Linked DNA regions of Geotalea uraniireducens. The protein of the gene in region 1 interacts with the protein of each later gene in a pairwise test. Links are inferred from orthologs where the notes say so. Each region holds a gene or a part of one and is shown in the gene's direction. Other genes may lie near its edges.

Region 1 (7,538 bases):
TGGCCGTGGCCAGGATCGCCCCGCCATCGGTAACGACGCCGAAACCGTTGGTCAGGGTCGGATACTGGACGTTGTCGACCAGCACCGGGTAGAGCAGCTCGCCCACCGGCGTGTAGACGACCGTTGTGTTGTTGCCGGGCGCCGGATCGTTGGTGGAGCCGCCGGTCTGGAACATGGTGAGGAGTGTGCCGGCAGCGGTGGGAGTGACGACAATCCCGAAGCTGATCGAGCCGCCGACGGCCAGGGGGCCGGCGTTGCAGCTGACGGTGCCGGCGGCGTAGCCGCACCCCGGCGAGGCGGAGACGAAGGCGGCCCCCGCCGGCAGCGGGCTGGTGACGGTCACGTCCGTCGCCGCGGCCGGGCCGTAGTTGCCCACCGTCACCGTGTAGCTGAGGAGCTGGCCGACGAACAGCGTTGGCGGCTCTCCCGAGGCGGTAATCGCCAGATCGGCCTGCGCCGCCGGGATGAAGCTCCAGGTGAGGTCGATCCGGCCCGTGGCGCCGGCCCGGCCGTCGACGGCCAGCCGGTAGAGCTCGCCGCTGTGGGCTGGAAATGTCAGGCCGCTGGCACCGTAGGCGCTGCCGTCGTTGTCGTTGGCCGCCACCGGGGTGAGGGCATTGACGCTCACGCCGGTATAGACCCCGAGCAGGGTGTCGAAATTGCTGCCGTGGGTGTCGAGGGTGACGGTCCCCTCGGCCGGCGCCTGCCAGGTCCACCAGACCGAGGCGCCCCCCGCCACCCCGGCATGCTCCGGCTCCCCCGCCTCGCTGGTGGCGTTGAGATTGACCCCGGCAGCCTGCCCGGAAACGCCGGTCAACGGAATGCCGTCGGCAAACGCATCGTTGGCGGGGGAGCCGAGCGAGGCCGCAACGCTGAGGCGCGGCTTGACAAGGCCATTGCGGAGATCGGTCACCGGCGTGCCGCTCGCGGTGAGACGGGTCTGGGTGGCGTCGGGCGTCTCCGCCGGAAAGGCCGAGCGCAGCACCGCCACCCCTCCGGCCACGTGGGGGGCGGCCTGGGAGGTGCCGCTCATGCTCACCCCGGCGGCGGTGATGATCGAGCCCGGCGCCAGCATGGTCAGGAACGAGGCGCTGTTGGAGAAGCAGGCCACCTTGTCGGGGGCGGCGGTTTCCGTGCATATCGTCCCGTGGAAGGTGCCGTAATACGAGTCGTAGACCGCCCCCACCGAGACGACGCCGGGGACGCAGGCCGGGAGCAGCATGCCGTCGAGGTGCCCCTCGTTCCCCGAGGCGGCCACGGGGATGATCCCGGCCGCCCGCGCCTGGTACACCACGGCAGCATAGGGTGAATCGCCGCAGGGGGCAGTATAATAACCACTGCCGAAGCTCAGGTTCGCCGCGACGATATTGTAGGTACTCTGGTTGACGAGCAGCCAGTTGGCGGCTTCGAGGATGTCCGCATCGTAGGCGAGGTCGTTGGTGAAAACGTCGATGGCGATGATCCGGCTCTCCGGGGCGACACCGAGGACGATGCCGGCGACATTGGTGCCGTGCAGGATGGCGTCGTCGCGCAGGTAATCCTCGGGGGCGGTATCGAAGGAAACAATCACCTTGCAGCTGGCCGGGACCCCGGGGGCGGTACAGTAACCGAAGGCCTCCCGGGTGTAGTCGACCCCGGTATCGAGGACTGCCACCGCCGTCCCGGCCCCGGTGAACCCGGCCCAGGCCGCCGCCGGCTGGCCGATCAGCGGCAGGCTCTCGGCGAGCGCCGGCTGCCGCGCCTCGTTGGGATAGATTCCCTTCACCTCGCGCCGCGCCGCCAGCCGCTCCAGCGCCTGCGTGGCTCCGAGCCGCACGCAGAAGAGCGGCAGATGGCTGTATGCCCTGACGACCGCCAGTTTCTCGCCGGCCAAGGCGCTAACGAGGCGCTCCTTCAGCTCGCCGTAGCGCTGTACCTTGAGCGCCAGCCGCCGCTGCGCCGCCTCCCGTGCCCCGGTGGCGGCCGGTAACGACAGGCCCGCCACCTCGCCTTCCACTGCCGTATCGTCGAGGAGTACAATCAACTCTTGCGGCTCGCCCCGCGCCAGCGCCGCCCGGACCTCGGCGGGAACCGGCGCCGCCGGGGCCATTGCCGGCATGACGGCACTCCCTGCCGCCAGCCCGAGGCCGGCCAGCAGGAGCCGGAAAGCGTTACCCACGATACCGATCAGGTCCGTCTTCATCATCACACCTCCGGCGACGCCGCTGCGCCGGCTGCCGCTTCCTTCTCCCGGCACCGGTCCGCACCGCTACATTAACTGTATCACATTTAACGCACCGTACGGAAGCGGCTCTCCCCCGGTCGCGGAGACGAATTGCCATCCCTCCGCCGCTATGTTATAAGCTCCTCTATCCCCCGATACGGAGCAGCCATGGACAAGCAGACCGCCGCCCAGCGCATCGCCGGGCTCCGCAGCGAGCTCGAGCGGCACAACCGCCTCTATTACGTGGAAGACCGGCCCGAGATCAGCGACGCCGAATACGACGCCCTGTTCCGGGAACTGCTCACCCTTGAAGAGCAGTTCCCCGAGCTGGCCACCGCCGACTCCCCGACCCGGCGGGTCGGCGGCGAACCGCTGGAAAAATTCGACCAGGTAACCCACCGCCTGCCGATGCTCTCGCTGGAAAATGCCTTCACCGACGAAGAGATCACCGAGTTCGACGACCGGGTGAAGCGTTTTCTCGGCTTGCCGGCCGAGACGGAGCTCGATTACGTCTGCGAGCCGAAGATGGATGGGCTGGCGATCGAGCTGGTCTACGAAGAGGGGCAGTTCACCGTCGGTTCCACCCGGGGAGACGGGGTAGTCGGCGAAGAGGTGACCCGGAACCTGAAGACGGTGAAGAGCATCCCGCTCCGGCTGGCCGTCGACCCGGCGCCGGAACAGGTGGAGGTGCGCGGGGAGGTCTACCTGCCGCTGGCCGCCTTCCAGCGGCTGAACGCCCAGCGGGAGGAGGACGGCGAGCCGCCGTTCGCCAATCCGCGCAACGCCGCCGCCGGCTCGATCCGCCAGCTCGACTCGCGGATCACCGCCCGCCGGCCGCTCTCCCTGTTCTGCTATGCGCCGGGCGAATGCCGCGGCGTCGAGTTCACCTCCCAGGAGGATTTTCTCGAGACGATTCGCCAGTGGGGGCTGCCGGTCAATCCGTTGATCCGCCGGGTACGGGGGATCGACGCCGTCCTCGCCTACTACCGGGAGATGACTGCGCAACGCGAGTCGCTCCCTTACGAGATCGACGGGGTGGTGGTCAAGGTCGACTCCTTCGCCCTGCAGCGGGAGCTGGGGGAGAAGAGCCGCTCTCCCCGCTGGGCGGTGGCGGTGAAGTTCCCCCCCCGCCAGGCGGTCACCGTGGTGGAAGACATCGTCCCGTCGGTCGGCCGGACCGGGGTGATCACCCCCACGGCCCATCTCCGGCCGGTGGAGGTTTCCGGGGTCACCGTCTCCCGGGCGACCCTGCACAACTGGGAGGAGATGGAGCGGAAGGATATTCGGATCGGCGATACGGTGGTAATCGAGCGGGCCGGCGACGTCATCCCGGCGGTGGTCAGGGTGCTGACCGAGAAACGGACCGGCGCCGAACGGCCGCTGCCGATCCCGGCGACCTGTCCCGAATGCGGCTCGGAGGTAGTGAAGATCCCCGATGAGGTGGCGGTCCGCTGCCTCGGACTCTCCTGCCCGGCGCAGATCCGCGAGTCGATCATCCATTTCGCCGCCCGCGACGCCATGGATATCGACGGCCTGGGAGAGAAATACATCGAGCAGTTGCTCCGCCTCGGCCTGGTCCGGAACATCGCCGACCTCTATTACCTGACCCGGGACCATTTCATGCAGTTCGAGCGGATGGGGGAGAAGCTGGCGGAGAACCTGCTCACCGCCATTGCCGCCAGCAAGGAGCGGGAACTCCCCCGCTTCATCTACGCCCTCGGCATCCGCCACGTCGGCGAGCATACCGCCAAACTGCTGGCCACCGCCTTCGGCAGCGTCGCCAACCTGGCGGCGGCCACCGAAGAGGAGCTGTTGTCGATCCGGGAGATCGGGCCGCAGGTGGCCCAGAGCATCCGCACCTTCTTCCACAACCGGGAGAATCAGGCGACCATCGAGCGGCTGTTCGCCGCCGGGGTGCGGCCGGCGGTGGAGGAGAAGCGGCTGGGGGGAAAATTTACCGGCAAGACCTTCGTCTTCACCGGCGCCCTGACCCGCTTCACCCGCGACGACGCCAAGCGGCTCGTCGAGGCCGAGGGAGGGCACGCCGCCGGCTCGGTGTCAAAGAAGACCGATTACGTGGTGGCCGGCGCCGAAGCGGGGAGCAAGCTGGCCAAGGCCCGGGAACTCGGCGTGCCGGTACTCACCGAGGACGAATTCCTGCAGCTGCTTGAAGAAGCGGAGGGGAAATCATGAAAATGCGGGTCGTGATAACCGTCAAAGGGTTCGTCCAGGGGGTGGCGTTCCGCCACCACACCCGGGAAACCGCCCTGCGCTACCGGGTCAACGGCTGGGTGAAGAACCTGGCCAACGGCGACGTCCTCGGCTGCTTCGAAGGGGACGAGGAGGCAGTGAAAAAGATGATCGCCTGGTGCCGGATCGGCCCGGCCCGGGCGCGGGTCGACCAGGTGATTGTCGAGCAGGACCAGTACCGCGACGAATTCGCGGATTTCGAGATCAGGTACTGAGCGGGATCGGCCACCCCTTTTCGTACCCCGGCGGAAAGAAGTTCTCCTTCGTCCGGTTGTAGTAACCGTACTGGAGGCGCGGAAATTCCCGTTTCAACCGCTCCAGCAGCCGGTACATGCCAATCCCCCGCCCTTTGACCTCCAGCCGCTGGTTGTAGAAATCGGGATCGATGGAGAGATTGCGCAGCTGGATCATGTCGACCCCGGTTTCACCGATGAAGCGGAGTAGCGCCTCCACCTCCGCCGGGTCATCGCTCACCCCCGGCGACACCAGGTAATTGATCATCGTGAACAGCCCGCGACTCTTGGCGATGGCCACCGATTCCACCACGTCGGCAAAGCGGTACCCCACCGGCCGGTAATAGCGGTTGTAGCACTCCTCCCGCACCGAGTTCAGCGAAATCCGCATCGAATCCATCCCGGCATCGCAGAGCATCCTGATCCGCTCGGGAAAAGAGCCGTTGGAATTGAAGTTGACGGTCCCCCGCGGCGTGGCCGCCTTGAGCCGCCGGGTCGCCTCGGCCACCGTGTCGGCCTGCATGATCGGGTCCCCCTCGCACCCCTGGCCGTAGGAGACGATCGGCTCCGGCGCCTCCTGCAGGTGCGGCAGCGCCAGCTCGACGATCTCCTCCGGCGTCGGCACAAAGCCGATCCGGTCGTGGTTGGACGGACAGCAGTCGGACGGCTGGAGGCTGATGCAACCGAGGCAGCGAGAGTTGCAGGCGGGCGACGTCGGCAGCGGCGCCTCCCAGCGGCGGAAGAAGAGGTTCTTGGCGGCAAAGCAGTGGTAGTCGACGGCGCAGCGGGCCAGCTGTTCGAGGAGCCGGTTCCCCGGCAGTTCCGCCAGCCGTGCCCGGACCAGCGGATCGAGCTGGCGGTCGTCGTAGTTGCACGGATTCCAGTTGTCGTTGGTGTCGACCCGGCTGGCCGCGACCACGAATCGCTCGTGTTCCTCGTCCCAGCCGACGGCCGTGTAGGACCAGAGCGGCAGATGGACCTTCTTCCGCCGGTAGTCGCAGGCCGGGAGGAGGGTCCGGACGTAGCCGGGGGCCATGAAGGCCGAGACCGCCTGGACCCGGCTTTCCCGCCGCCCCTCGCGGACCGTGTCGACGGTGACAAAGCGCCGCTGTTTGGCATCCCAGGCCAGCGGCGGGGTATCGGGGATGGTGAACAGTCGGCTCCCCTCGGGGAGCGGAATCAGCTCGACCGACTCGGGGAGGACCGTTTCACTGCCGTTCATGCCGGCCATGTCGTAATAGGGATGATCGAAGATGTTCCCCTGCCGGTCGGCATAGAGGAGTTTGGGAAGGTTCGCTCGTTTCATCCTGCCACCATAGCACAAACCGACCCCTCACGCCAACAGGCGGATTCGCCTTAACTTTCACTGGTCATCCCGCAGTGCTTCCGTTACAATCCCCCCATGAAACTGTTGCTCGCCACCCTCCACGCCAAATACGTCCACGCCTCCCTCGCCCTCCCCTCTCTCGCCGCCGCCGGCGGCGACATCGCCGGGGTCGAGATCGCTCTTGGCGAGTACACGGTCAACGAGCCGCGCGAACAGGTTTTGCGCCGGCTGGTCGCCGCCGGGGCCGACGTGGTCGCCTTTTCCTGCTATATCTGGAACATCGCCGAAACCCTGGCCCTCGTCGCCGACCTGAAAAAAATCCGCCCCGGCTGCTTCGTCATCCTCGGCGGGCCAGAGTCGAGTTACGGCATCTTCGAGTTGCTCGGCCGCCAGCCGGCCGTCGACTGCATCGTCCGCGACGAAGGGGAGGCGACCTTCCGCGATTGCCTGGAGGTGCTGGCGGCGGCCTGGGGACGGACCGCCGTCGAACCGCTCCTGGCCACCGTCCCTGGCCTCGTCTTCCGCTCCGGCGAGGACATCGTCGCCAATCCCCCCCGGCTGCCGGTCGCCGAGCTGGACAGCCTCCCCTCCCCCTTCGCCGCCGGGCTGGTCGACCTCGGCAAGCCGCTGGTCTACTACGAATCGTCCCGCGGTTGCCCGTTCTCCTGCGCCTTCTGCATGTCTTCCCTGGAAAAGGGGGTCCGCACCTATTCGCCGGCGCGGATCGAAGCCGACCTGGAACTGCTCCTGGCGGCCGGGGTGCAGACGATCAAGTTCGTCGACCGGACCTTCAACTATGACGCGGCCCGGGCCAACGCCATCTGGGAGTTCATCCTCCGCCGCAACCGGCAGAGCCGCTGCCATTTCGAGATCGCCGCCGACCTGCTGACTGAGGAGAATATCCGGCTGCTCGCCCGGGTGCCGGCGGGGATGTTCCGTTTCGAGATCGGGGTGCAATCGGGGGGGGAAGCAACACTGGAACGGGTCGGCCGCAAGTCGGACCTGGCCCGGCTGTTCGAGGCCGTCGCCCGGCTGCGGCGGGAGACGGGGGTGATTCTCCACCTGGACCTGGTGGCGGGGCTGCCGCAGGAGGACTTCACCGGCTTCCTCGCCTCCCTGGAGCGGCTCTTTGCCGTCGCCCCGCACCACATCCAGGTGGAACCGCTCAAGGTACTGAAGGGGGCGCCGATGCGCCGGATCGCCGTCGACGAGGAGTACGCCTTCTCCGACAGCCCGCCCTACACCATCCTGCAGACCCCCTGGCTTTCCTTTGCCGAAATCGGCGCCATCGGCACCATCAGCCGGCTGCTCGACCTGCTGTACAACAGCGGCCGCTTCGCCGCCAGCCTGGCTTCCCTGGCCGCCGAACGGCCGCTTGCCGAGGTATTCCGGCTGGCGGCCGCTTACTGGGAGCAACGGGAGGTGCCGGCGAACCTCTCGCTCGGGGGGGTGTTCACCACGTTCTGGGAGTTCGGCGGCTCCATCCTCGCCGCCGCCGAACGGCCCGGCTTCGCCGACGCTCTCG
Region 2 (5,373 bases), 330 kb from region 1 along the record:
GGCGTCGACGGCTTGAAAAAGCTGGCGGCCGAGCAGGTCGACCTCATCTTTACCGATATCAACATGCCGATCATGGACGGCCTCAAACTGGTGAGCCTGGTCCGCAACGATCCGGCTCACTGCCAGATTCCAATCGTCATCATCACCACTGAAGGGGCAGCGGAGGACCGTGACCGGGCCATCGCCCTCGGCGCTAACGACTATATTACCAAGCCGATCCAGGCTGGGCGAATCATCGCGGTGGCAAGGGAATTGCTAAAGTTACCGTAACCGACGTTGCCGGTGCTACGCCGGCAATCCGGAACCGCCGCAATTCCGCAGCCTCTGCCGCTCTCCAAGGGGGTGAATGAAGCTCGGCCATCCAAGGAGCTGATCGTGAAACGCCTGCTGGTTCCCGCCATTCTGCTGTTTCTGTTGCCCGTCGTCCTGTTTGCCGCCGATTACCGGGTCGTCACATTCTCTACGGATAATGCCGGTAAGATCGTCTTCGAGCACCCGCTCCATCTCAAGGCGCTCGGCAGTGATTGCACCCTGTGCCATAACTCCCTGTTCGCCATCGGCAAGAAGGCCGCGCCGGTTTCCATGGCGGAAATGGAGAAGGGGAAGTCCTGCGGTGCCTGCCATAACGGCAAACGGGCCTTCCCTTTGGCCGAATGCATCCGTTGCCATGTCACCAAGGAAGTGCCGATCAGCATCCCCGATTTCGGTACCGTAACCTTCAGTCATCGCTTCCACATGGGCCTTGGCGCTTATGGCTGCGCCGACTGCCACAACGCCATCTTCAAGGCAAGTACCGACAATTCCCATGCGACGATGGCCCAGATGGAAAAAGGGGCATCCTGCGGTGCCTGCCATGACGGCGCTACCGCTTTCACCGTCAAGGCGAACTGCACCAAGTGCCATATGGTCCGGGATATCTCCTTCGCCGCCGATGCGCATTTCAGCCATGATTACCACCTCGGCCTCAGCTACAATTGCACCGACTGTCATAGCAGGTATTTCATCGCCGGGCCGAACAGCCATCGCTATACCATGAAAGAGATGGAGACCCAGCAGTCGTGCGGTGGCTGCCACAACGGCAATACCGCCTTTTCCGTCAAAGGTGACTGCGGCAAATGCCACACTGACGTCCGGGAGGTGACCTTCAGCCAGGGCAACGCCTTCTTCAGCCACCGTGTCCATACCAAGATCCTCAATTGCGACAACTGCCACAGCGGAATCTTCATCGGTGGCGTCAACAGTAAGCGCTATACGATGGCCGACATGGAAAAAGGACTCTCCTGCGGCGTCTGTCATGAAGGGAAAACCGTCTTCGGCGTCGACGGCAACTGCGACAAATGTCACGTCAAGACCGACGATGTCAAATTCAAGACTGCGACGGCCGGGACGGTCACTTTCAGCCATGGCTTCCACCGCCAGCTCTATGGTTGCAGCGACTGCCACAACGGGATTTTCCGTGCCGGGGCGGAGCGGAAAAGTTATACCATGGCGGAAATGGGGCAGGGCAAATCGTGCGGGGCCTGCCATGACGGTACCACCGCTTTTGCTGCCACTGCCGCGGCGAACTGCGGCAAATGCCATCCTCTCGGCGACGTGACCATGGCCGACGATTCCCGCTTTCCACACGTCAAGCATCTTGAATCGCTGGGGTGTGGCGACTGCCACAACGATCTGTTCCGTCCCGGTCCCGGTAACCCGCGCACGACTATGCCGCAGATGGAGGAAGGGAAATCCTGCGGCGCCTGCCACGACGGCAAGACCGCCTTCAGTGTCCGCGGCGATTGCAGCAAATGCCACCGCTCAACCACCGATATCGTCTTCAATGTCCCCCAGACCGGCGCCACCCGGTTCAGCCATGCCTTCCATACTGGTCTCTATTCCTGTGGCGATTGCCACTACGCCGTCTTCGGCGCCGGGGCGACGGCGAAGCGGTATACCATGAAGGAGATGGAGGGGGGGAAATCCTGCGGTGCCTGCCACGACGGGAAAACTGCCTTTGCCGTAACCGCCGATTGCACCAAGTGCCATCCGGTCCGGGAGATATCGTTCAAGAAATCGGGCGCGTCCTTCAGCCATTCCTTCCATATCCAGGCCTATCGCTGTTCCGATTGCCACGATGCGCTTTTTCGCCCTGCCGCCGACAATCGCCATACGACGATGCCGGAGATGGAAAAGGGTAAATCGTGCGGGGCCTGTCACGACGGCAGCACCGCCTTTGCCGTGACCGGTAGCTGCGGACGGTGCCATCCGGTGACCAAGGCGGTGAAATATGCCCTGCCGGATTCGGTCGGCAGCGTCACGTTTAGTCACCATTATCACCTCGGCAAAGGGTATGGCTGTGTTGACTGCCACAGCAAGATTGTCGCCGCGGGAGCTGCCAGCCGCTCTTTCACCATGAAGGAGATGGAGGCCGGCAAGTCGTGCGGCGCCTGCCACGGTTTCAGCATGGCCTTCAGCGTCAAGGACCCGATCAACTGCGAGAAATGCCACCAAAAGTGGAACTGAGCGCTGTCAGGCGCTGATGTTTGTGCCGGTTTCGCCCCCGCCGGCCATGGCAAACATGTTTGCATGGCCGGCGTTTTTGTGCTAATAACAAACCTTTGCTGCATACCGATTGACCCTGGTGGAGGTTACCCGTGGACGAAAAATATATCCCCCGAACCGTCGAGGAAAAGTGGCAACGGATCTGGGAGGAAATGAAGACTTACAAGGTCACCGAAGATTCTGCCAAGAGCAAATATTATCTCCTCGAAATGTTCCCCTATCCCTCGGGGCGAATCCATATGGGGCACGTCCGCAACTACTCCATTGGCGACGTGGTGGCGCGTTACAAGCGGCTGCGCGGCTATAACGTCCTTCATCCCATGGGGTGGGACGCCTTCGGCATGCCGGCGGAGAACGCGGCGATCCAGCACAAGAGCCACCCGGCCCACTGGACCTACGAGAACATCGCCTACATGCGCGGCCAGCTGAAAAAGATGGGGCTCTCCTACGACTGGGACCGCGAGCTGGCCACCTGCGACCTCGACTACTATCAGTGGGAACAGCGGCTGTTCCTGCAGATGTATGAGAAGGGGCTGGTCTACAAGAAGTCCTCGTCCGTGAACTGGTGTCCCACCTGTGAGACGGTGCTGGCCAACGAACAGGTGGAAGACGGCTGCTGCTGGCGCTGCGACAGCGAGGTGGTGCTGAAGGAGCTTGAACAGTGGTTCTTCCGGATCACCGAGTATGCCGAAGAGTTGCTCGACAACACCTGGCAGCTCCCCGGCTGGCCGGAGCGGGTGTTGGTGATGCAGCGCAACTGGATCGGCAAGAGCTTCGGTTGCGAGATCGACTTTCCCGTGGAAGGGAGCCTGGCCAAGGTCACAGTTTTCACCACCCGCCAGGACACGCTCTACGGCGCCACCTTCATGTCGCTGGCCCCGGAGCACTCCCAGGCCCTCGAACTGACCACGCCGGAAAACCGGGCCGAAGTCGAGGCGTTCATCGAGCGGGTCAAGAAGACCGACAAGGCCCGGCGGACCGCCGAAGATTTCGAAAAGGAAGGGGTCTTCACCGGCTCCTACTGTATCAACCCGGTGACGAACCGGCGGATGCCGATCTATCTTGCCAACTTCGTCCTGCTCGACTATGGGACCGGTGCAGTGATGGCAGTGCCGACCCACGACCAGCGCGACTTCGAGTTTGCCGCCAAATACCGGCTGCCGTTGCAGGTGGTGATCCAGCCCGAAGGGGCCGTCCTCGACCCCGGGGCGATGACCGCCGCTTATACCGAGGTGGGGATCCTGACCAACTCCGGGCCTTTCGACGGTCTGCGCAGCGACGAAGCCAAGGAACGGATCGCCGATTACCTGGAGCGGGAAGGGGTCGGACGGAAAACCGTCAATTACCGGCTCCGCGATTGGGGGATTTCCCGGCAGCGTTACTGGGGCAACCCGATCCCGGTTATCAATTGCGACATCTGCGGCGTGGTGCCGGTGCCGGAGAAGGACCTGCCGGTGGTGCTGCCGATGGACGCCACCTTTACCGGCGAGGGGGGGAATCCGCTGGCCAAGGTCCCCTCGTTCGTCAATGTCACCTGTCCCCAGTGCGGTGCCGCCGCGCGCCGCGAAACCGATACGATGGACACCTTCGTCCAGTCCTCCTGGTACTTCCTTCGCTACTGCTGTCCCGATTTCGCCGCCGGGCCGCTCGACCGGGCGCGGGCCGAATACTGGATGCCGGTGGACCAGTATATCGGCGGCATCGAGCATGCGGTGCTCCATCTTCTCTACGCCCGTTTCTTCACCAAGGTGCTCCGCGATCTCGGCTACGTGAATGTCGATGAGCCGTTTAAAAACCTGCTCACCCAGGGGATGGTGATCAAGGATGGCGCCAAGATGAGCAAGTCGAAGGGGAACGTCGTCGACCCCGACGCGCTGATCAACCGTTATGGCGCCGATACGGCCCGGTTGTTCTCGCTCTTTGCCGCCCCCCCCGAGAAGGACCTGGACTGGAGCGACCAAGGGGTCGAGGGGAGTTACCGTTTCCTCAACCGGGTCTGGCGGCTGGTTTACGACACGCTTCCTTTCATCTCGACGGCGGGGGCGGTCAAACCGGACCAACTCGGCGACGAGGCCAAGGTGCTCCGGCGGACGGTGCACAAGACGATCCGGAAAGTCACCGACGATATCGACGAGCGCTTCCATTTCAATACCGCCATCGCTTCGATCATGGAGCTGGTCAATGCCGTCTATGCTTTCGAGCCGAAGAACCTGCCGGCCAACGCCGCAGTGCTCAAGGAAGCGGTTGAAAGCATCGTCCTGCTCCTTTCCCCCTTCGTTCCCCATGTGGCCGAAGAGCTCTGGGCGGCACTCGGTCATGCCGGCGGGGTCGAGCAGGCCGGCTGGCCCGGCTTCGACGCCGCAGCGGCAGTGGATGAGGAGCTGCTGATCGTTATCCAGGTGAATGGCAAGGTGCGCGGCAAGGTGACCGTTCCTGCCGGCGCCGCCGAGGCCCAGGTCAAGGAATCGGCCCTTGCCGACGAACGGGTCGGCTCCTGGCTTGAAGGGAAGCAGGTGCGGAAAGTTATCTACGTCCCCGGCAAGCTGCTGAACATTGTGGTCGGGTAGGCTGCGGTGGCCGGCGTCATGCGGAAATACTCGCTCGTCTGCCTGCTGGTGCTGGCCATGGCGCTCGGCGGCTGCGGCTACCACACGATGATGCCGGCCCGCGGCGAATTCGGTCGCGGCGGCAAGACCATCGAGGTATCGATCTTTGCCAACCGCACCTATCGGCCGAACATCGAGGCGGTAATTACCGACAGCATCATCGATGAACTGGTCAGACGCGAGGGTGCCCAGGTGGTCAATTCGGGGGGTGAGATCGTCCTCT

The links.
Region 2: the proteins of ligA (region 1) and leuS interact in binary tests that used the Escherichia coli proteins (3 or more experiments, as listed by UniProt). The link is inferred for Geotalea uraniireducens from one-to-one orthologs.

Annotation. Positions count from the first base shown.
Region 1 is NZ_AP027151.1:1,303,321-1,310,858, reverse strand. The notes cover bases 1,998-4,883. They hold ligA (NAD-dependent DNA ligase LigA), read left to right. Parts: upstream 1,998-2,371; coding sequence 2,372-4,396; downstream 4,397-4,883. Other genes in these bases: QMN23_RS06065 (radical SAM protein), read right to left, coding at 4,658-4,883; QMN23_RS06070 (acylphosphatase), read left to right, coding at 4,393-4,668; QMN23_RS06080 (S8 family serine peptidase), read right to left, coding at 1,998-2,185. Also shown: more of QMN23_RS06080, read right to left, coding at 1-1,997; more of QMN23_RS06065, read right to left, coding at 4,884-5,992; QMN23_RS06060 (B12-binding domain-containing radical SAM protein), read left to right, coding at 6,089-7,538. UniProt on the Escherichia coli protein: DNA ligase that catalyzes the formation of phosphodiester linkages between 5'-phosphoryl and 3'-hydroxyl groups in double-stranded DNA using NAD as a coenzyme and as the energy source for the reaction.
Region 2 is NZ_AP027151.1:1,632,598-1,637,970, forward strand. What follows is about bases 2,327-5,373. They hold leuS (leucine--tRNA ligase), read left to right. Parts: upstream 2,327-2,636; coding sequence 2,637-5,111; downstream 5,112-5,373. Other genes in these bases: QMN23_RS07675 (cytochrome c3 family protein), read left to right, coding at 2,327-2,505; lptE (LptE family protein), read left to right, coding at 5,130-5,373. Also shown: QMN23_RS07670 (response regulator), read left to right, coding at 1-270; more of QMN23_RS07675, read left to right, coding at 376-2,326.